Regions from separate parts of the Streptomyces sp. NPDC060035 genome, predicted to be linked through region 1. Evidence: predicted binding sites of a transcription regulator. Region 1 holds the regulator's gene; the other holds the start of a gene.
The links. The regulator HspR, encoded in region 1, represses chaperone genes until heat shock. The targets are predictions, from matches to a motif close to TTGAGNNNNNNNNNCTCAA.

Region 1 (11,488 bases):
GGGGCCAGGACATCGAGTCCGAGGTGACGCTCAGCTTCACCGAGGCGGTCGACGGGGCCACGGTCCCGCTGCGGATGTCCAGCCAGGCGCCCTGCAAGGCATGCTCGGGCACCGGCGACAGGAACGGCACCCCGAGGGTCTGCCCGACCTGTGTCGGCACCGGTCAGGTGTCACGCGGCAGCGGCGGCGGTTTCTCGCTCACCGATCCCTGTGTGGACTGCAAGGGCCGGGGCCTCATCGCCCAGGACCCCTGCGAGGTCTGCAAGGGCAGCGGCCGGGCGAAGTCCGCCCGCACCATGCAGGTGCGGATCCCGGCGGGCGTGCTGGACGGCCAGCGGATCCGTCTGCGCGGCAAGGGCAGCCCGGGCGAGCGCGGCGGTCCGGCCGGCGACCTGTACGTCGTCGTCCACGTCGACGCCCACCCGGTCTTCGGCCGCAAGGGTGACAACCTCACCGTCACGGTGCCCGTCACCTTCGCGGAGGCAGCACTCGGTGGCGAGGTGAAGGTCCCCACGCTCGGCGGACCTCCGGTCACCCTGAAACTCCCGCCCGGAACACCCAACGGGCGTACGATGCGGGCCCGCGGCAAGGGCGCCGTGCGCAAGGACGGCACCCGTGGCGACCTCCTGGTCACCGTCGAGGTGTCCGTGCCCAAGGACCTCGGCGCAGAGGCGCAGGAAGCGCTGGAGGCCTACCGGAAGGCGACCGCGGGGGAGGACCCGCGGGCGGAGCTGTTCCAGGCTGCGAAGGGAGCTTGAGATGGACGGCCGTCGACGCAATCCGTACCAGCTGACCGATGAATCACCGGTGTACGTGATCTCGATCGCGGCCCAGCTCTCGGGCCTGCATCCGCAGACGCTGCGCCAGTACGACCGCCTCGGCCTGGTCTCGCCGGACCGCACGGCCGGACGCGGCCGGCGCTACTCGGCCCGCGACATCGAGCTGCTGCGCACGGTGCAGCAGCTGTCGCAGGACGAGGGCATCAACCTGGCGGGCATCAAGCGCATCATCGAGCTGGAGAACCAGGTCGCAGCGCTCCAGCAGCGCGTCGCCGAGCTCTCGGCGGCGGTGGACGGCGCGGCCGTGGCCATGCAGCAGCGCGAGGCCCAGGTGCATGCCTCGTACCGGCGTGACCTGGTGCCGTACCAGGATGTGCAGCAGACCAGTGCGCTGGTCGTCTGGCGGCCCAAGAGGCCGAAGGACTGAAATTGGCTGCAGAGGCCCGCCCTTCGGAGTTCATGACCCGGGGGCGGGCCTCTGCGCTGTCCCGGTGCCGGCCTCCGCGATGCCGGACCGGACGATGAGCGCCCCGAGGTGGGTCCGGCTGGTGGCGTCGAGCGTCTGCATGAGTTTGGAGATGTGGGAGCGGCAGGTGCGGACGCTGATGCCCAGCTTGCGGGCCACCACGTCGTCGACGTGGCCCTCGGCCAGCAGCCGGGCGACGCTCTGCTGGACGGCGGTGACGGGGGTGCCGGGGACGGTCGCCGGCAGCTGCTGGGCGAGGGGGGTGGCCTGCGCCCAGAGGACCTCGTAGACCTGGGTGAGGTAGGCGACGAGGGCAGGATGGCGGATTTCCAGGGCGGTCTCCCGCGTGGGAGTGGCAGGGATGTAGGCCACGGCGCGGTCGAAGATGATGAGCCGGTCGACGGTCTGCTCGACGGTCCGCACCTGGAGGCGGTCGGACGGTATCTCCGCCAGATAGTCCTTGAGCCCGGGGCTGTAGCGTGCCGGGTGCTGGTAGAGATGCCGGAGACGGGCTCCTGAGGCGATCGCGGAACGGGCGTTCTCCAGCCCCTGCCGCATGTTGTGCGCGAGCCGGTTGCCTCCTGGCTGCACCGTCAGGACCTCCTCCTTGGCATGGGTGGAAGCCTCCCGGAGCACGGAAATAATCAGCGACCGGCCTTCGAGCACGGTGATCGCGTGGTTGGGGTCTTCATCGGCGACGGCCATCAGCGGCGCCAGGGCCCCGGACAGCGCGGCGGTCAGCCGTATCCGCTCGTCTATCTCCCTGGTGATGGGCTGCAGCAGGTGGGCCAGAGCGGCGGACGGCGGGACCGGTCGAAGCCACGCGTCGTCGCCCGGGTCGGGCTGGACGAGGCCCATCTCCAGCAGGCACGGGGCGGAGTCCAGGTCGGCGCGGGGGAGGCGTCCCGCGTGCAGCGCCTCCTCGTACAGCCGTATCGCCGGGTCGCACAGCTCTCGATTCCCATGGGAATGGGTCGGTTTTGCCTTTTCCGCGTCGATTTGGGTCCCTCATTTTTTTGCACTGCAACAAGATGACGGTGGCGGAAGCCTAACTCTGGGGGAATCGTGGTCGTGCCGGAGGAGCGAGCGACTCCTCCGGGGCACTCGGGGTGTGGTCGGGATCCTCCCCCGGCGCGGCCGCACCCGCCGGACGAATCGAGGTCACTCCTGATCCAGGATCCCTGACTGCGCGATCAGATAGCCGAGTTGGGCGCGACTGTTGCTGCCGAGAGCGGCGTTCAGTTTGGCCACATGTGCGCGGCAGGTGCGGACATTCATGCCGAGACGACGGGCAATTGAGTCGTCGACGTGTCCCTCGACGAGGAGTTGGGCTATCGAATGCTGAACTCCGCTGATGCCGAGGGATGTCGGGTTGTACTTGACTTCCTCCAGCAGAGGAGCTGCTCGGGTCCAGAGTTGTTCGAAGACTTTGACGAGGTACTCGATCAGCCCCGTATGCCGCAGTTCCAGAGCGACTTGACGGTCGTTCGTGGCGGGGATGAATGCGACCGTGCGGTCGAAGATGATCAGGCGCTCTATGAGTTCCTCGAGCGTGCGGATTTCCACGTTCTCGTCCGCGATGCGTTCGGCGTACGCCAGTGTGCTGGGGCTGTGCCGCACGGTGTGCTGGTAGAGCGTGCGGATACGTACGCCGCGGTCCACGACGGACAGGCCCCGCTCCAGGGCCTCGATGAGGCGGTCTTCGCTCCGGCCGCCCCCCGGCTGGACGGTCAGGACTTCGGTCCGGCACTCGGCCGTGGCGAGGTCCAGCGCCGCGTTGATCCGGTGGGCGCCTTCGAGGACGGTGATGGCGTGGGTGGTCGGCGGGTCCTGGGCGCTGATGTCCATGTAGGGCTCGAAGGACTCCGTGAGCAGGACGGAGCGACGACGGCGTTCCAGGATCTCGCGTTCGAGCGGGTGCAGGTGCTTGGCCAGCGCGGCGGACGGGGGCACGGGGCGGAGCCAGTCCGCGTCGTCGGGGTCGGGGTGCAGCAGGGCGAAGTCGATCAGGCACGGAGCGGACGCCACCTCGGTGCGGGCGATGCGCCCGGAGCGCAAAGCGCTGGCGTACAAGCGCCCTCCCTCTTCGCATAGTTCGGTGATCCCGTGAGGATGTGTCGGCTTTGTGTAGCTTGTGGTCATATCTCCACCCCCCAGGTTCCTGAACATGCAGGAACATGATGCATCGACTCAGTGGTGTTCGAGTGCCTGGGTGAGACATCGTCTTAAGTGCGGGGGAGAAGAAACCACAAGTGAGGACGAAGCCGACTATGTATAAGCGAATGCTTCGCTCGGCGCTTGCCGCCTCGTTCGTTGCAGCCTTGGGCATTGGACTGGCGGGCGGAGGCGACATCGCATGGGGCGGGGAGGCTGCCGCAGCACCGGGTGACATTGCCTGGAGCGTCGAGGCCGCGCCGGCTCCGGGTGACATCGCCTGGGGTGTTCCGGCTGCGTCCGCACCGGGTGACATCGCCTGGAGCGTCGAGGCCGCGCCGGCTCCGGGTGACATCGCCTGGGGTGTTCCGGCCGCGCCTGCGCCCGGTGACATCGCCTGGTCCGCTCCGACCCTTACCGGCGCATGACCACCCCTCCGGACGACCGCACGTTCCGACGTGAAATGGCCACGGCCTACCGGTCAGGGTGGCACTTCATCGATCTGCTCACGGCGCTCACCGGCCGTGGCGATTCGTTGATGGTCACCCTGTTCGGAGAGCCGATCGTCGTGGTGATGGAAACGGACGACGACGTCCGCGCCTATCGCTGTCTTCGCCGGCCGCGCGGAGCGCCGCAGCCGGTTCGCTGTGCCGTGAGGTACGGCATGATTTTCGTCAATCTCGATCAGCGGGACCACGAGCTGTTCGAACAAGAAGCCATCTCCGCCACCCCCCGCAGTGCCTGAACGATTCCCCCGTCGTTCCATGTCGTTCAGGCGCTTCCCCCACACAACGGCGCCATCGTGACCTGAACACGATGGCGCCGTTGTGCTGTCCGGGTGGATTTCTCAGCCCCTGCCGAGCGCCCGGTCCACGGCGATCTCGATGACGACCCTGTCGGGGTTGTGCGCCGGGGTGCGCTCGTACCGCTCCGCGTAGCGGCGTACCGCGTCCTCCACCTGCCCGGGCTCCGTACGGACCGCCGCGAGGCCTTCCAGGGTCGCCCAGCGGCGTCCCTGCATCTGGCAGACCGCGACCCGTGCGCCCTGCGGGCCGGCCGCCAGGATGTGGGCGACCTTCCGGCTGTTCTTGTTGGTGATGACACGTGCCAGTCGCGTCTGCGGGTCGTACGTCACGCCGACCGGCACCACGTGCGGGGTGCCGTCCGGGCGGAGCGTCGTCAGGGTGCACACATGGCGCTCCCGCCAGAAGGCCAGGTAATCGGGTCCGGGGTTGCGTACATCAGGCATGGGGTCAGCCTAGAGAGACGGGCCCCGACGCTCGCACCCGGTCAAGCTTGAGTGGAATAGACTCAACTTTGTACCCGTTATTCGAGTCAAACTTCCGTGAAGCCGAGAAACACCCGTACCAGGGAGGAGACAGCGCCCGTGGACGCCGAGCTGACCAACAGGAGCCGGGACGCCCTCAACGCGGCCACCAGCAGGGCCGTCAAGGAGGGGCACCCCGACCTCACCCCCGGGCATCTGCTGCTTGCACTGCTCGCGGGCGAGGACAACGCGAACATCACCGACCTGCTGGCCGCGGCCGACGCCGACCAGGTGGCCGTGCGTGCCGAGACGGAACAGCTCCTCGGCGCACAGCCCAGCGTCACCGGATCCACCGTCGCCCCGCCGCAGCCCAACCGTGAGCTGCTCGCCGTCATCTCCGACGCCGCACAGCGGGCGAAGGAACTCGGTGACGACTACCTTTCCACCGAGCACCTGCTGATCGGTATCGCCGCCGAGGGCGGCCGCGCCGGTGAGATCCTCACTCGGCAGGGAGCCAGTGCGAAGAAGCTGCTGGACGCATTCGAGAAGAGCAGGGGAGGGCGCCGGGTGACCACACCCGACCCGGAGGGCCAGTACAAGGCCCTGGAGAAGTTCGGCACCGACTTCACGGCCGCCGCGCGCGAGGGCAAGCTCGACCCCGTCATCGGACGTGACCAGGAGATCCGCCGCGTCGTCCAGGTCCTGTCCCGCCGTACGAAGAACAACCCCGTGCTCATCGGGGAGCCGGGCGTCGGCAAGACCGCCGTCGTCGAAGGGCTTGCCCAGCGGATCGTCAAGGGGGACGTCCCCGAATCGCTGAAGAACAAGCGGCTCGTCTCCCTCGACCTCGGCGCGATGGTCGCGGGTGCCAAGTACCGCGGCGAGTTCGAGGAGCGCCTCAAGACCGTCCTCTCCGAGATCAAGGAGAGCGACGGCCAGATCGTCACGTTCATCGACGAGCTGCACACCGTCGTCGGCGCGGGCGCCGGCGGCGACTCCGCGATGGACGCGGGCAACATGCTCAAGCCGATGCTCGCCCGCGGTGAGCTCCGTATGGTCGGTGCCACCACGCTGGACGAGTACCGCGAGCGTATCGAGAAGGACCCCGCGCTGGAGCGCCGCTTCCAGCAGGTCCTGGTGGCCGAGCCGTCCGTCGAGGACACGATCGCGATCCTGCGTGGCCTCAAGGGCAGGTACGAGGCGCACCACAAGGTCCAGATCGCGGACTCCTCGCTGGTGGCAGCCGCGACTCTCTCCGACCGCTACATCACCTCCCGCTTCCTTCCGGACAAGGCCATCGACCTGGTCGACGAGGCCGCCTCCCGCCTCCGCATGGAGATCGACTCCTCTCCCCTGGAGATCGACGAGCTCCAGCGAGCCGTCGACCGCCTGCACATGGAGGAGCTCGCCCTCAAGAACGAGACCGACGCAGGCTCCAAGCAGCGCCTGGACAAGCTCCGCCGCGACCTCGCCGACAAGGAGGAGGAGCTGCGCGGCCTGACCGCCCGCTGGGAGAAGGAGAAGCAGGGCCTCAACCGCGTCGGCGAGCTGAAGGAGCGCCTGGACGAACTGCGCGGCCAGGCCGAACGCGCCCAGCGCGACGGCGACTTCGACACCGCGTCCAAGCTGCTGTACGGGGAGATCCCCGGCCTGGAGCGCGAGCTGGCCGAAGCGGCGGAGGCCGAGCAGGAGGCCTCCAAGGACACCATGGTCAAGGAGGAGGTCGGACCGGACGACATCGCCGACGTCGTCGGGGCGTGGACGGGCATTCCGGCCGGACGCCTCCTGGAGGGCGAGACCCAGAAGCTCCTGCGCATGGAGGACGAGCTCGGCCGTCGGCTCATCGGCCAGACCGAGGCCGTGCGCTCCGTGTCGGACGCGGTACGCCGCACCCGCGCCGGGATCGCCGACCCCGACCGTCCCACCGGCTCGTTCCTCTTCCTCGGCCCGACCGGGGTCGGCAAGACCGAGCTGGCCAAGGCGCTCGCGGACTTCCTGTTCGACGACGAGCGGGCCATGATCCGCATCGACATGAGCGAGTACGGCGAGAAGCACAGCGTCGCCCGGCTCGTCGGCGCCCCGCCCGGCTATGTCGGCTACGAGGAGGGCGGCCAGCTCACCGAGGCCGTCCGCCGCCGCCCGTACAGCGTCGTCCTGCTCGACGAGGTGGAGAAGGCCCACCCCGAGGTCTTCGACATCCTGCTGCAGGTGCTCGACGACGGCCGGCTCACCGACGGGCAGGGAAGGACGGTGGACTTCCGTAACACCATCCTGATCCTCACGTCGAACCTCGGCAGCCAGTTCCTGGTCGACCCCCTGACCAAGCCGGACGTGAAGAAGCAGCAGGTCATGGATGTCGTACGGGCATCCTTCAAGCCGGAGTTCCTCAACCGGCTCGACGACCTGGTGGTCTTCTCCGCCCTGTCCGGGGACGAGCTCGCCCACATCGCGGGCCTCCAGGTCGGCCGCCTCGCGGGCCGGCTGGCCGACCGCCGGATCACCCTCGACGTGACCCCGGACGCCCTGGCCTGGCTGGCCGTGGAGGGCAACGACCCGGCCTACGGTGCCCGGCCGCTTCGCCGGCTGATCCAGACGGCGATCGGTGACCGGCTCGCGAAGGAGATCCTCGCGGGCGAGGTCAAGGACGGCGACACCGTGCGGGTGGACCGGGCCGGGGACGGTCTGGTCGTGAGGTCCGTGACCTCGGAGAAGGTCAGGTAGACCACGTGTCGTGTCCCCGGCCCGAGGACCCTGCGTCCCGGCCGGGGACACGTTTGTGTGCAGCATCGTTTGCATTGATGTGTGCATCCGACACCCTTGATTGTTGAAGCGCCCTGGTGGCGGGCTGGAGAAGTAAGTCGAGCCGCGCTGCGCAGCCGCCCGCCAAATTGAGCCGAAAATGTCCATTCCGTGGCCGAATGGCAGGCGCAGTGCGCTGCCCCCGGGTGTTCTCCGGGCGAGGCCGGCGCATATCCGTATCCCGATCACACTCCGGTCAACGGCCAGGCAACCAAGCGGTTTCCGCTCAATACCAGGACACTCCGGACCACCTTTCGTGATCTGTCGGAGGGGGCATATGCGGAATTTGGAAGCCGGTAAGGTACGCGCATGACGGAGCGCATACCTGATGAGATAAGCACGGAGCCGAAGGATTGCAAAAGTGACAACCTAATTCGCCTCAGCGAATTTCGCACTCTTTGGGCGGCTTATGCTCAGTCGGTCCTGGGCGACCAGCTGGCGCGTGTGGCGCTGTCGCTGCTGGTCTTCGAACGTACCGAGTCGGCCGGCTGGACCGCGGCGACGTATGCCCTGACGACCTTGCCCGCCCTGCTGTCCGGGGTGCTGCTGTCCGGCCTGGCGGATCGCTTTCCCCGGCGGACGGTCATGGTCGGATGCGACCTGGTGCGCGCCGTTCTGGTCGGGCTGATGGCCCTCCCGGGGACGCCGTTGCCCCTGCTGGCGGCGCTGCTGGTGCTGGCGCAGCTGGCCGAGGCGCCCTTCGGCGCCGCGCAGGGCGCTCTGCTGCCGACCGTGCTCGGCGAGCGGAGGTACGAGCGTGGCCAGCGGGTCATGCTGATCACCCACCAGACCGGGCAGCTGGTCGGCTTCGCCGGTGGCGGTGTGCTCGTGGTGTGGCTGGGCAGCCACACCTCCCTGGGGCTGAACGCGGCATCGTTCCTGGTCTCGGCGACCCTGATCAGGTTCGGTGTGAAGGCACGGCCGATCGCGAGCGACGACGGGCGGCAGAAGAGGCTGCGCACCCAGGTCGGGAGCGCGGCGGCACTGATCTGGGCGGACCCCCGGCTGCGGGCGCTGGTCGGCCTGGGATGGCTGGCGGGATTCATCGTGCTGCCGGAGGGACTGGCCGCTCCGTTCGCGGACGAGGCCGGCGGGGGCGGCGCCTCCGTGGGGCTCCTGCTCGCGGCGCACCCGGCGGGAATGGTGCTGGGGGCGGCCCTGCTCGGGCGGGCGGGCGTCGGGGACGATTGGCGCCGACGTCTGCTCGGGCCGCTGGCGATCGGCGCGAATCTGCCGCTGCTCGTGTACTGGGCGGGCCCCGGTGTCGGGGTGGCCGTCCTGCTGCTGATGGCATCGGGAGTGTGCTCCGCCTACCAGATCACCGCCGGAGCCACCTTCGTCCTGCTCACCCCGGCCGGCCAGCGCGGCCAGGTACTGGGGCTCGCCAGGTCGGGGCTGACCGCCATGCAGGGGATCGGCGTCGCGGCCGGCGGTCTGGCGGCGGAGCTGTCCGGATCGTGCTCGGACACGATCGGAGGGGCGGGACTTCTGGGAACGCTGTGCGCGATTCTGGTCGCGGTTGCCTGGTCGCGGGCTCGTGGGAGCGGCGCGGGGACGATTCCCCTGAGGGCGTAGGACTACTGGCCGCCGATCGCGGTTAGGGTCGATGGCAGGAAACCACGAGCGATCCACAGGAGTACCCAGCGATGTCTATCGACCCGTCCTCGATTCCCAACTTCGGGGGCCAGCCCGAGCCGCAGGCGGCAGGACCCGAGGGGCCCGTTGTCCCTGACCAGGACCTCGTCAAGCAGCTTCTCGAGCAGATGGAGCTGAAGTACGTCGTCGATGACGAGGGTGACCTCGCAGCGCCGTGGGAAGAGTTCCGCACGTACTTCATGTTCCGCGGCGAGGATGAGCAGCAGGTCTTCTCGGTCCGTACGTTCTACGACCGCCCCCACGCCGTCGACCAGCGCGCCGTCCTCCTCGACGCTATCGACGACTGGAACCGCCGCACCCTGTGGCCCAAGGTCTACACGCATGCCCACGAGGGCGAGGAGGGCGCTGCCGCCTCCGTCCGGCTGATCGGTGAGGCGCAGATGCTCATCGGCACCGGCGTCAGCCTGGAGCACTTCGTCTCCTCGACGGTCAGCTGGGTGCGGGCCTCGATCGAGTTCGACAAGTGGCTCGTGGAGCGCCTGGGCCTGGAGTCCGCCGAGGAGAAGTCCGAGGGCGAGGAGTCCCCGGAGGCCTGATCCGGCGCCGGAGCGACAGCCCGGCCGGGGGCGGCGGTCATCGCGACCGCGCCGCCGGGCCGGGCTTCTTCCTGTCCGGGCGGGGCTTCTTCCCGTCCGGGCGGTCTCAGCTCGGACCGATGCTCTTCAGGCGGGTGACCGCTTCGGCGAGTACGTCCGTACGCTTGCAGAAGGCGAAGCGTACGAAGGGTGCGCCCTGCTCGCGGTGGTCGTAGAACACCGCGTTCGGGATGGCGACGACCCCGCACCGCTCCGGCAGCGCCCGGCAGAAGGCGAGGCCGTCCCGTTCACCGCCGAGCGGCCGGATGTCGGTGGTGACGAAGTATGTTCCGGCAGGCTTGTAGACCTCGAAGCCGGCCTCGGCGAGGCCGTTGCTCAGCAGGTCGCGCTTGGCGCGCAGGTCCGCGCGCAGTGCGTCGAAGTAGCTGTCGGGCAGGCGCAGTGCCTCGGCGACCGCGTACTGGAGGGGCCCGCCCGACACGTACGTCAGGAACTGCTTGGCGGAGCGGACCGCGGTGACCAGGGCGGGGTTCGCCGTGATCCAGCCGACCTTCCAGCCGGTGAACGAAAATGTCTTTCCCGCACTGCTGATGGAGACCGTGCGCTCGCGCATGCCGGGGAAGGAGGCGAGCGGGATGTGCTCGCCCTCGAAGACCAGGTGCTCGTAGACCTCGTCCGTGACGACGAGGAGGTCGCGCTCGCACGCGAGCTCGGCGACGGCGGCCAGCTCTTCGCGCGTCAGGACGGTGCCGGTCGGGTTGTGCGGGGTGTTGAGCAGGATCAGACGGGTGCGCGGGGTGACGGCGGCGCGCAGCTCGTCCAGGTCGAGCCGGTAGGCACCCTCGTGGGGGTGAAGGGTGACGGGGACGCGGGTGCCGCCCGCCATGGCGATGCAGGCGGCGTACGAGTCGTAGTAGGGCTCCAGCGCGATGACCTCGTCGCCGGGCTCCAGCAGGGCCAGCAGGGCGGCGGCGATGGCCTCGGTGGCGCCCGTCGTGACCAGGACCTCGGTGTCGGGGTCGTACGCCAGTCCGTAGCGCCGTTGCTGGTGCTCCGCGATCGCAGTGCGCAGCTCGGGCACGCCGGGGCCCGGTGGGTACTGGTTGCCGTGGCCGGCGCGCAGCGCCCGCACCGCGGCCTCGCGGATCTCCTCGGGGCCGTCGGTGTCGGGGAAGCCCTGGCCGAGATTGATCGATCCGGTCCGTGCGGCCAGTGCAGACATCTCCGCGAAGATCGTCGTGCCGAACTCGGCGAGGCGGCGGTTGAGCAGCGGTCGTCCCTGTGTCATGGCGCCATCCTGTGCCGAAGCTCTGGAGTTGCTCAAGTCTGCTTTGGCCGCGGCAGGGCGAGGGAATCCCCCTGTCACGTGAGAAGCGGGGGACCTCGCTTCGGGGGACAGAAGGATGTGAGGTCGGTGGAGCTTTTCATCTTCATCGTGGTCGTCCTGGTGGTCATGGGCGGTGCGGTCGCGCTCCTGGCAAGGGCGGCCGGCAGGAAGAAGGTGCCGGCGGGGCGCGGCCGGCGCCGGTACTCGTCCGCCTCCGGCGGAGGCGGGGCCGGGGCTTCCGGCTGGTGGGGCGGCGGGGACAGCGGGGGCGGTCACTCGTGCGGAGGCGGTCACTCGTGCGGCGGTGGCAGCAGCAGTTCGTCCTGCGGTGGCGGGGGAGGATGCGGCGGGGGGAGCTGACCCGGGTGTGCCGACCGGGAAGCGGGCGCCGCGTCCGTGAGGTGTCCGGTGGGTGAACTCCCGCCGGGCACCTTTTCGTTGGGGTTCTTCGGGAACAGGTGAACCGTGCTGCCCCCGAGGGGATGGAAACCACGTCAAGTTGGG
Region 2 (11,488 bases), on a different contig from region 1:
GTCGTCGCGTGCGGTGAGCATCAGTACCGGTACGGGGCGCTGTGCCTGCACACGGCGGCAGACCTCCAGGCCGTCGAAGCCGGGAAGCATGATGTCGAGCACCATCAGATCGGGCTGCCAGGCCTCGGCCGCGTCAACGGCCGCCGGCCCGTCCAGTGCGGTCTGCACCAGAAAGCCCTCGGCCCGCAGCCGGGCGGAAATGGCGTCGACGATTGTCGGGTCGTCCTCGACCACCAGAACCCGGCGCTGGGCCCCGGGGGTGGCCGCGACGCCGTTGTGGGTGGTGTGTGTCTGTTCCATCGCCCCGCCCCTGCCCGTTCTCGCGGAGGCCATTCCCCCGGGAGGCACGGTTATCGCTTGTGGATTTCGTGGGTGATCCCTCTTGTACCGGTCAGCAGCGTAAAGGCAGAAGACGGCTCCCGGCTACGCAGGGTGTTGTCCGAGGTGAAGGTGTTACCTCGGCGGGAGCGGCGGATCGTCGGCCTTGTGCCGCTTGGCCCGTGGCAGACCGGGGCTGCGGATACCGGGTGGGGGTTCAGACACTCCGGAGTGCGAGATGGACCACGTCGGGCACACCTCGGGCAACGGCTACTTCTTCGGTTCGTACCGCGTGGAATCCGGCATTCCGCAAGGCTCTCCCGAAGCGCGCGGACGGCTGTGCGGACCATACTGCGAGGACCCCGCCGGGCGTCAGACGCGCGTGGCAGGCCGCGAGACCGGCGGGCGTATAGAGGCTTCGGTTGTCCTCGGTGACGGTCCAGTCGGGGCCGTTGTCGATGTCCAGGCATAACGCGTCGTAACGCTCCGTGGTCGAGTGGAGGTGTTCGACGAGGTCCGTACGGAGGACCTCGGTCCGCGGATCGGTGAGGGCCGCACCCGAGATCCGGCCGAGCGGCCCCTCCAGATGCCAGTCCACGATCGCCTGTTCCCGTTCGACGACGACGATCCGTCCCCACCGCTCGCCGGACGCCGCGCGAACCAGCGAGAAGCCGACGCCGAGCCCGCCGATGAGCACGGCCGGGTCCGGCCGGCCGTCGGGCAGTGCGTCGAGCGCCGCGTCGATCAGCAGCCGCTCGGAGCGCCCGTCGGAGGTGTCCATCAGGAAGCAGCCGTTGGCGATGATCTCGAAGTCGTCGCCGCGCTCCCGCAGGACGACTTCACCGTACGGCCCTTCGCGCCGGTCGAGAGTGACGGGGCGGTGGGTGTCTGTGGCGGGCATGGGCGCGGTCTCCGGCATCCGGTCGGCGGCGGGGCGGTCAGCCGGCTCATCATCCCGAGGCGCCGCTGCCGGGACCAGTCATTTCCCGCAGGGTCACCCCTCCGGGTCCGCGTTGCCGTGGTGCGGGAGCTCGCAGCTCGCCCCGGACGCGCCGGGAATGGCCGTGCCCCGCGGAGTGCTGCCGTAGAAGCAGGCGCTGTCCTCGCGGGACATCGAGGTGGGGCGGGTGCCGGAGGGTGATCGCTGAGAGCGAACGCAGGACAGGGAACATTCGGTAGGTCAGGAGCATTGAGTCCACATAACTCAACTTGCCTGCCGAAGGGGAGATCATGACTGCTGAGTCCAATGCGTCCGAGGCGTTCACGCCGATCGACCTGCCCGTGCTGCCCCTCGACGACGAGGTCGTGCTTCCTGGAATGGTGGTTCCGCTCGATCTGTCGGACGCGGAAGTGCGTGCTGCCGTGGAGGCGGCCCAGTCCGTCGCGCGGCCCGGTGGCGGCAAGCCCGAGGTGCTGCTCGTGCCGCGTATCGACGGGAACTACACAGGGACCGGTGTCCTGGGGACCGTCGAGCAGGTCGGACGGCTCTCGGACGGGGATCCGGGCGCGCTGATCCGCGCCCGTGACCGGGTACGGATCGGTGCCGGGACCAGTGGGCCCGGCGGGGCGCTGTGGGTGGAGGGCACACGGATCGACGTGTCCCTGCCCGACCCGCTGCCCGGCTCCGCCGCCGAGCTCGCCAAGGAGTACAAGGCGCTCGCCACCAGCTGGCTGAAGAAGCGCGGCGCCTGGCAGGTCGTGGACCGGGTGCAGCAGATCGAGGACATCTCGGCGCTCGCCGACAATTCCGGGTACTCACCCTTCCTCACCACAGCCCAGAAGGTGCAGCTGCTGGAGACCGTGGACGCGGTCGCCCGGCTCAAGCTCGCCGTCCAGTGGCTCGGTGAGCACCTCGCCGAGCAGGATGTCGCCGAGTCCATCGCCAAGGACGTCCAGGAGGGCGTCGACAAGCAGCAGCGCGAATTCCTGCTGCGGCGCCAGCTCGACGCCGTACGAAAGGAGCTCTCCGAGCTCAACGGCGATCCTGAGGACGAGTCCGACGACTACCGGGCGCGTGTCGAAGCCGCCCAGCTTCCCGAGAACGTCCGCGAGGCCGCCCTCAAGGAGGTCGAGAAGCTGGAGCGCGCGTCCGACCAGAGCCCCGAGGGCTCCTGGATCCGCACCTGGCTGGACACCGTCCTGGAACTGCCGTGGACCGAGCGGACCGAGGACGCGTACGACATCAGGGGCGCCCAGGAGATCCTGGACGCGGAGCACGCGGGGCTGCAGGACGTGAAGGAGCGCATCACCGAGTACCTCGCGGTGCGCAAGCGGCGCGCCGACCGCGGACTCGGTGTGGTCGGCGGGCGGCGCGGTGGTGCCGTGCTGGCGCTGGTCGGGCCGCCCGGCGTGGGCAAGACCTCGCTCGGTGAGTCCGTCGCGCACGCCATGGGCCGCAAGTTCGTCCGCGTCGCCCTCGGTGGTGTCCGGGACGAGGCGGAGATCCGCGGCCACCGGCGTACGTACGTCGGCGCGCTCCCGGGACGCATCGTCCGCGCCATCAAGGAGGCCGGTTCGATGAACCCGGTCGTCCTGCTCGACGAGATCGACAAGGTCGGCTCGGACTTCCGGGGCGACCCGGCCGCCGCCCTGCTCGAGGTACTCGACCCGGCGCAGAACCACACCTTCCGCGACCATTACCTGGAGGTCGAACTCGACCTCAGCGACGTGGTGTTCCTGGCCACGGCGAATGTGCTCGAAGCCATCCCGGAAGCCCTGCTCGACCGCATGGAGCTGGTCAGGCTGGACGGCTACACCGAGGACGAGAAGGTCGTCATCGCCCGGGACCACCTGCTCCCGCGTCAGCTGGAGCGGGCAGGCCTGGAGAAGGACGAGGTGAGCCTCGACGAGTCGGCGCTGCGCAAGCTGGCCGGTGAGTACACGAGGGAGGCCGGCGTACGGAATCTGGAGCGGGCCGTCGCCCGGTTGCTCCGCAAGATTGCGGCCCAGCACGAGCTGGGCGACCGCGACCTCCCGTTCACGGTGACCGAGGAGGACCTGCGGGGACTGATCGGACGCCCCCACCACGTTCCCGAGTCCGCCCAGGACCCGGCCGAGCGCCGTACCGCGGTGCCGGGCGTGGCCACCGGGCTCGCGGTGACCGGAGCGGGCGGTGACGTGCTGTTCGTCGAGGCGTCGCTGGCCGACCCGGAGACCGGGGCGTCCGGACTGACCCTCACCGGTCAGCTCGGCGACGTGATGAAGGAGTCCGCCCAGATCGCGCTGAGCTTCCTGCGGTCGCACGGAGCGGAGCTGGAACTGCCGGTCGCGGATCTGAAGGACCGCGGCGCGCACATCCACTTCCCGGCGGGCGCCGTTCCCAAGGACGGCCCGAGTGCCGGTATCACGATGACGACGGCACTGGCCTCGCTGCTGTCCGGGCGGCTCGTCCGTACGGATGTGGCGATGACCGGTGAGGTGTCGCTGACCGGACGGGTGCTGCCGATCGGCGGCCTGAAGCAGAAGCTGCTGGCCGCGCACCGGGCGGGCATCACCACGGTGGTGATTCCCAAGCGCAACGAGGCCGACCTGGACGACGTCCCGGCAGAGGTCCTCGACACCCTGGAGGTCCACCCGGTCACCGATGTCCGCCAGGTGCTGGAGATCGCGCTCGCCCCGGCGTCCGTCGGGGCCGCGGAGAGGATCCCGGCTGCGGCGTAGGCGTCACGCAGTGACGGGCGTGGCACCACGGACGCGGCCGGTACGGACGGCCCGCTCCTCCCGCGAGGGAGGAGCGGGCCGTTCCGCGTATCCGGCCGGGTCGGGTCACGGGCGATAGACCGTGCCGGGCTCCGGCTCTGCGGGGGCCATCAGCTGGGGGACGGTCACGAAGGTGTAGCCGCGCTTCCTCAGTGTGTCGATGATGCCCGGCACCGCGGGGACCGTCCCCTTGTAGATGTCGTGCAGCAGGATGACCCCGTCCTTGCCGGCCTGGTCGAGGATGCGCTTCCGTATCAGCGCGGAGTCGTTCGTGGAGTAGTCCTTGGCGGTCGCGCTCCACAGGATCTGCGAGAGCCCGAGCTCCTTGCAGATCCCGGAGACCGTGTCGTCCGTACGGCCCTGCGGCGGGCGCATCAGCCGCGGCTTCTTCCCCGTGATCTTCTCGATCGCGAGCTGGGTCTTCTCCAGTTCGGCGCGTATCTCCCCGGGCTTCCTGTCCGTCAGGATCTCGTGCGTCCACGTGTGGTTGGCGACTTCGTGCCCCTCGGCCTCGATGCGCCGCACGGTGTCGGGGTGCTTCAGGACGTGGTCCCTGCCCAGCAGGAAGAACGTGGCAGGCACCTTCTTCTCCTTGAGGATGTCCAGGAGACGCGGGGTGTCCTTCGCCGGTCCCGCGTCGAACGTCAGCGCGATGCACTTCGCCTTGCGGCAGTCCACCTGGCCGAACGAACCCTTGGCGTCGGAGGCGGCGTCCCGGCGTGCGGACCCCGGCGCCGTGGTCTGCATCGAGCAGCCGCTGAGCGTCAGCGTGAGCGCAGTCACAAGGGCGGCAGCCAACCCCGTACCGAACGGCGACATCTTTCTGGGCATGACAGGTCACTCCTTCGCGGCTGTGTCGCACACCTGCGGTGCGGGACGCCGTGACTATACATAGTGTGTATACACGTCATGCATAGTGGGTCCCCGGCAGCACGGAGCCCCGGTGACGTGGGGCTCGTCACCGGGGCTCCGTCGTGCGGTGGGGCTTGATCAGCCGTTCGCGAGCGCCTGTACGCGGTCGAGGGCGCCGTTGAAGTGGTTGTGGTCACCGACCGTGGGGCCGGACGACGTGTACTGCCAGATCGTGTAGTAGCCCCAGCCGGCCGGAAGCTCGCCGACCGTGGTGTTGTAGCGGGCCACCCAGAGCGGGTTGGTGGCGCCGAAGCTCGCGTTGTTGCCCGTGCAGTCCTTCCACCAGCTGGTCGCGGTGTAGATCACCGGGTCGCGCCCGGTGCGCGCCTTGTAGGTATTCGCGAAGTCGCGGATCCAGGAGACCATCGCGGCCTGGGTCTTTCCGTAGCACTGCGCGCCGTACGGATTCCACTCGATGTCGAGCACGCCGGGCAGCGTTCTGCCGTCCCTGGACCAGCCGCCCCCGTTGTCGACGAAGTAGTTGGCCTGGGCGGCGCCGCTGGTCGTGTCGGGGGTGGCGAAGTGGTACGTGCCGCGGATCATGCCGACGTTGTAGGAGCCGTTGTACTGCTGCGTGAAGGACGTGTTCTTGTAGTACGTCCCCTCGGTGGCCTTGACGTAGGCCCACTTCACGCCGCTGTTCCACAAGGTCTGCCAGGCGACGTCGCCCTGATGGCCGCTGACGTCCACGCCTTCGGTCTGGACGGCTTCCGTGCCGGTGGGGCTGCCGCCCCGCTGCCCGTCGTGGGCGATGACGCCCTGCCCCATCCTGGCTGTACCGCGCTGGGGAATGTCGGCGGCGGTGGCCGCGCCGGGCAGCGCGAGCAGGAGAGTGAGGGCGGCGAGGAGGGTTCCCGCTGCGGCGAGGTGCGAGCGGCGGGTCGTTCCGGATCCGGATCTGTGCACGGGCATCTGCGTGCCTCCGAGGGCTCGGTGGGGGGAGCTGCTGGCCCAGGAGCGCGTGCGGGAACACTCCTGCAGTGCGTGCCGTCATGGTGTGGACATGCCATCCATGACACCCATGAAGCTACGCACGTAGACCTGCCCGGCGGAAGGGGGCCCGGCCGCTTCCGATGGTCTACGCCTGCGAAATACTGGCCCAGCTGCGGCTATGGCCGGAGCTGAAAGAAACTTTCATCGGCGGGAAAGCGTATGAGGGGTGCTGACGTGCACGGGAATGGAAGCGCAAGTGAACCCGGCGCGGCGGTCGGGAGTGGTGTGGACCACGAATTCCTTGCGCTGGAGCGCGAGTTGGCGGTCTTTCTGCGACGGGCACGGGCCAGCTCGGGGGAGATGGCCCGGGAGGTTCACCCGGATCTGGAGTCGGCGGCCTACGGGCTCTTCGTGCGGCTGGAGTCGGCCGGCCGGCAGCGTGCCACCGAGCTCGCCGCCTACTTCGGTGTGGGCAAGGCGACCATGAGCCGTCAACTGCGCGCGCTGGAGGCACTCGGTCTGGTGGCGCGTGAGAGCGACCCGGCGGACGGCCGCGCCTCACTCGTCCGGCTCACCGACGAGGGCCTCGCCCGCTTCCGGAGCGTCCGAGATGCCCGCCGCGGACGTTATGCCCGCAAACTGGCGGACTGGGACCGCGCCGAGGTCGCGGAACTGGCGCGGCTGCTGCACCACTTGAACGAGCGTGCCGAGGACTGAGATCCGGCCGGGAGCGCAGTGCGAAGGGGCCGCGGTGCGGCGACCGGCCCGCAGCACGCCGGCCCGCGGCACGCCGGCCCGCAGCTCTACGACGGTCCGCAGTTCGGCGACGGCGGTCCGCAGTTCGGTGCGTGAACGCGCCCGCGCCGCGCCTGCCTACAGCTCGACCAGGACGGCTGTCGCGTCGTCATGCGTCTTGCTGCGGCGCAGGTACGTGCGGTCCGTGTCGGCCCTCTCCAGCTCCCTGACGCGATCGATCAGCCCCTGCGGCCCCGCCTTGCGCAGCAGCCCCAGCGTGGCCTTCCAGTCGCCCTCGCGGAACGTCTCCGTCCAGCGGCTCGCGCCGTCGGTCAGCGCCGCCAGCGCCCGGGCCTCCGCGCGCGCGGTGCGTCCCGTCACCGCGCGTGACGCCACCTCGGGGTCGGCGGCCGCCGTGAAGAAGCCGCCCTCCTTGTTCCGTACGCGCGCGTCGGCGATCGCCTCGGAGGCGAGAGAGCCCGGTGGCAGCCGGTCGAGACGGTCGTCGAGGACCGCCCGCACCGTGCCGTCGGGCGCTTCGACGAGCAGGGCGGAGTCGGAGAGCACCAGGTGCTCGATCTCCTGTTCGTCCCAGCGCGCCAGGACCACTGTCGCCTGAGGTGTTCGTACGTGAGAAAGGTCACACAGGGAACGATGCGTGTCGGCGGTGCGCCGAATGGACATGGAGAGGATCTCGGTCAGCGTCAGATCCCGTCGCGAAGCGGACAGTTCGACCAATGAGCCGCCCAGTCTCGCGGTGAACCAGGGCACCGAGTGCACACATCCGTCGTCACTCCGGGGCGGCGTGACGCCGTCGAGCAGGACGAGCACCCCGCCCTGGCCGGCTGCCGGGAGGGCCGTCGATACCCAGTCCTCGTTGGGGCGTTCGGGGCTGCCCGGCTCGGTGGCGAGTTCGATACGCATGCGGCCAGTCTGCACGATGCCTTCACGAGGGCTACACGTTCCCGGGGTTGGACCGTACCGGCAGGTCAGAGTGGCCTCCCGGGGTGGAAGGCGAGGCTCCGTGCATATGCGGGCGGGCATCCTGCCAAAGCCTGGGCCGAAGTTCCACCCAGGGGGCCGTGCATGGCTGGAGGCGCCTCCGGGGAGACTTGTTCGCCAACTCAGGAGTGATGTTCACTCGTTCGAGTGGCGGAGCGGTTGATGCGCGCCCCCCTCTCAAAAGCACTGGAATGGTCAGAAGCCGTACCAGGGGTGGGGGCGCCTATTCACATGACCGTGCGTCACCTCTGCTTCAAGGGTGGACGAGTCAAGATTGCGAGCACCGGTGCAGAAGAAGCGGCCTCGGAGCAAGGACAGCACGCGCGACGGTTCCGGGGCGATGCCTCCGGCAGCGGGTGCCGACAAGCGGACCGTACGGGTACGCAGTCGGCTCGTCGCCGGCGTTGCCGTCGTCGGGATCACCGTCATCGCCGCGGGCGCCCCAGCGGCTCTGGGCGCTTCCTCCGACCTCAACGAGTCCCAGCGACTGGTCACGCTCGCCGAGCTGAACCAGCAGGCCATCACGCTCGCTCACTCGCTCGCCGACGAACGTGACGACGTCACCGCCCACATCGCCGCCGGCCGTGACGAGGACGACGCCAAGGTCGCCCGGAGCGCGCCCGCAGCCCGCGTCGACCAACAGGTGGACGAGATCAGGGCAGCCGCCCCCGCAGCCCTGCGACGCGATCTCTCCACCATCCCCTCGCTGCGCCGCGACGCCCTGACGGGCAAGGGTTCGGCGCTGGAGGCCCACCAGGCGTACTCCGAGGTCATCGCCAAGCTCCACGACCTCGCCGACGAGCTGGCCGAGAAGACCCCGCCGCGCGCCGCCGACGCCACGCGCGCCCCGCTCGCCCTCGGCGGCGCCGTCGAGCAGGCCTCCGCCACCCGGGGGCTGCTCCTGGCCGCGCTCTCCGTTCCCGGCACGGAGCCGGCAAAACCGCAGATCGACCCGTTCACCGGGCTTCCCGTCCAGACCCAGGACGAGGGCGACAGCGAGAACGACCGCAACCGCGACGAGCTGAGCGCCGCCGCCCAGCAGGCCCGGGTGCGCGAACTCGCCTCGCTCGCCGAATTCGACCAGGCCGCAGGACCCGCCGCCCGGGACAAGCTCGCGTCCACCGTGACCGGCCCCGAGGTCAACAGCGCGGAGAAGTACCTCACCCGGCTCACCGACCGCCCCGAGCTGTCCGAGGCGGACCGCAGGACCGACCGCAAGAAGGCCCGTACCGCGCTCTCCGCCCGCATCGACCGGATGCGGGGCGTCGAGTCCGCGCTGGGCACCGCCCGGGTCAAGAGCCTGGAGCAACTGCGCGACGACGACGTCACCGCGCTCGAACTGCGGATCGCGCTGCTCGGCGGCTGTCTGCTGATCGCCGTCGGCGTCTCCACCGCGGTCGCGCGCACCCTCACCCAGCCGCTCGCCGTCCTGCGGATCGGCGCAGGCCGGCTCGCCGCCGAACCCGAGACGGCCGAGCCGGTCCGCTACACCGGACGCAACGACGAGTTCGCCCAGGTCGTACGGTCCATCAACACCCTGCACGGCAAGCTGCACGGGCTGCACCACGAGACGGCAGGCCGCTTCGAGAGCCTGCAGACCGAGCGCGGCGAACTGATCGCGGGCCGTGAGGCCCTCACTCTCCAGCGGGCCGAGCTCCAGGTCCAGGTCGCCGAGCTCACCACGGCGCTGGAGCAGTTGAAGAACACCGTCCACCACACCTTCGTCAACCTCTCCCTGCGCACCCTTGGTCTCGTCGAGCGCCAGCTCGGTGTCATCGAGGGGCTGGAGGAGCGCGAGCAGGATCCGGAGCGCCTCGCCACGCTCTTCAAGCTGGACCACATGGCCACCGTCATGCGGCGCCACAGCGAGAACATGCTGGTCCTCGCCGGTACCGAACACGGGCACGGGCACGCGGGGTCGATCCCGCTGGTCGACGTGCTGCGTGCGGCCGTCAGTGAGATCGAGCGGTACGAGCGGGTCACCATCCAGTCCCTGCCGCCGCACTCCCAGATCGCCGGCTTCGCCGCCGACGACCTGAGCCACCTGGTCGCCGAACTCCTGGAGAACGCGACGTCCTTCTCGCCCCCCGACTCCCATGTCGAGCTCTCCGGCTGGCTGCTGGAGTCCGGTGAGGTGATGCTCTCCGTGCAGGACGAGGGCATCGGCATGTCGGCGGTCCGGATGGGCGAGCTCAATGCCAGGCTGGCCGACCCGGCATCGTTCCAGGCGGGTGGACAGTCTGCGGACGGGGCCGGACTCGGACTTCAGGTGACCTCGATGCTGGCCGCACGCCACGGCGTACGGGTGCAGCTGCGCGAGCAGAAGGGGGGCGGGGTGACCGCGGTCGTCGTGCTTCCGCAGGCCCTGCTGCCGAAGGCGCCGCCGGCCTCGTCGCCGCCGCCGGTGCAGATGCCCGGGGACGCGCCCACGCTGAATCTGCCGGGTTCCGTCGCCGAGGCCAACTCCAATGCGTTGCCCGCCCGTTCGGCCGGCGCGTCCGAGGATCCGCTGATCGCCGCCGCGGAGCGGACGATCCTGGAGTCGGGCACGGCCCCCGACCCGGCTGCGCCCGCCGCGTACGAAGAGCCGTCGCACGTGGAAGCCGCGCACCAAGAGCCCGTGCACGCAGAGCCCGTGCACCAAGAGCCCGTGCACGCAGAGCCCGTGCACGCAGAGCCCGTGCACGCAGAGCCCGTGCACGCAGAGCCCGTGCACGCAGAGCCCGTGCACGCAGAGCCCGTGCACGAAGAGCCCGTGCACGAAGAGCCCGTGCACGCAGAGCCCGTGCACGCAGAGCCCGTGCACGCAGAGCCCGCGCACGCAGAATCCGTGCACGCAGAGCCCGCGCACGTAGAACCCGCTCACCAAGAGCCCGCGCACGACAGGTCCGAGGACGACAGGCCCGAGGAGGACGCGCCCGTCCCCGGGCCCGCCGAGTCCGAGGCCGAGACGACGATGCAGGTCCGGCTGCCCGTTCCGCAGGACGCGCCGGACCCCTACACCATCGGCCCCGACCGCCACGAGCGCGCCGCCGACACGAGCCCCGCCCCGGCCGCCCCTGCCCCCGTTTCCGTCGCCGACGCCCTTCCGGGCCCGCGGCAGCCGGTGACCGAGCGCGTCACCGACAAGGGGCTGCCCAAGCGCACTCCCAAGGCTGTCGCCCCCGCCGCGGCGCCCGCCACCGAGCGCAAGGGCAGCCTGGACAAGGACGCACTGCGCCGCAGGCTCGGCGGCTTCCACCAGGGAGCGAAGGACGGCCGACGCGATTTCGAGGCCGCGATCGCAGGGAGCGACGGCGCCGAGAGCGCCCCACAGACCGACCACAGTGAGCTGAACGACCGTACCGATGGTCGATTCGATGAGACGGGGGACACAGTCGAGGAGGCACGCAGTTGACTGCGCCCAGCACATTCGGGCTGAGTACCGAGGCCCGTAACCTTCACTGGTTGCTGAGCAATCTCGTGGAGGAGGTGCCAGGGGTGCACTCGGTCACCGTCGTCTCGTCCGACGGGCTGATGCTGCTCTCCTCCGACCCCGGTCTCGCGGCGCCCAAGGCGGCCGGACGGCCGGAGGGCCCCAAGGGCTCCAGCGCCGACCTCGCCACCATTGTCTCCGGCATCGGATCCCTCACCGTCGGCGCCGCGAAGCTGATGGACGGCGGCGGTGTCAAACAGACGATGGTCGCCATGGAAGAGGGCAGCGTCTTCGTCATGTCGATCAGCGACGGCTCCCTGCTCGGTGTGCACGCCACCCCCGACTGCGACATGAGCGTCGTCGCCTACCACATGGCGCTCTTCGTCGGCCGTGCCGGACACGTACTCACCCCCGAACTCCGCAGTGAACTGCGCAAATCGATGGAGAGCGCCCAGTGACCTCTGCTGCTGAACC

Region 2: a site for HspR is predicted at 1,508-1,526, ahead of lon (endopeptidase La). Genes of this name have one in related genera too.

What each region holds. Positions count from the first base shown of each region.
Region 1 is NZ_JBHWVO010000005.1:221,123-232,610, forward strand. Features, by position in the region: gene dnaJ (molecular chaperone DnaJ) at 1-758, shown strand, start outside; gene ACFWBQ_RS10215 (heat shock protein transcriptional repressor HspR) at 760-1,206, shown strand; gene ACFWBQ_RS10220 (LuxR C-terminal-related transcriptional regulator) at 1,237-2,103, opposite strand; gene ACFWBQ_RS10225 (helix-turn-helix transcriptional regulator) at 2,407-3,387, opposite strand; gene ACFWBQ_RS10230 (5'-nucleotidase) at 3,567-3,827, shown strand; gene ACFWBQ_RS10235 ((2Fe-2S)-binding protein) at 3,824-4,144, shown strand; gene ACFWBQ_RS10240 (pyridoxamine 5'-phosphate oxidase family protein) at 4,247-4,648, opposite strand; gene clpB (ATP-dependent chaperone ClpB) at 4,787-7,387, shown strand; gene ACFWBQ_RS10250 (MFS transporter) at 7,775-9,040, shown strand; gene ACFWBQ_RS10255 (YbjN domain-containing protein) at 9,112-9,657, shown strand; gene ACFWBQ_RS10260 (pyridoxal phosphate-dependent aminotransferase) at 9,764-10,945, opposite strand.
Region 2 is NZ_JBHWVO010000030.1:42,619-54,106, forward strand. Features, by position in the region: gene ACFWBQ_RS32835 (response regulator transcription factor) at 1-300, opposite strand, end outside; gene ACFWBQ_RS32840 (spermidine synthase) at 536-1,219, opposite strand; gene lon (endopeptidase La) at 1,549-3,978, shown strand; gene ACFWBQ_RS32850 (polysaccharide deacetylase family protein) at 4,084-4,848, opposite strand; gene ACFWBQ_RS32855 (lysozyme) at 5,008-5,841, opposite strand; gene ACFWBQ_RS32860 (MarR family winged helix-turn-helix transcriptional regulator) at 6,097-6,579, shown strand; gene ACFWBQ_RS32865 (hypothetical protein) at 6,736-7,521, opposite strand; gene ACFWBQ_RS32870 (nitrate- and nitrite sensing domain-containing protein) at 7,886-10,996, shown strand; gene ACFWBQ_RS32875 (roadblock/LC7 domain-containing protein) at 10,993-11,472, shown strand; gene ACFWBQ_RS32880 (DUF742 domain-containing protein) at 11,469-11,488, shown strand, end outside.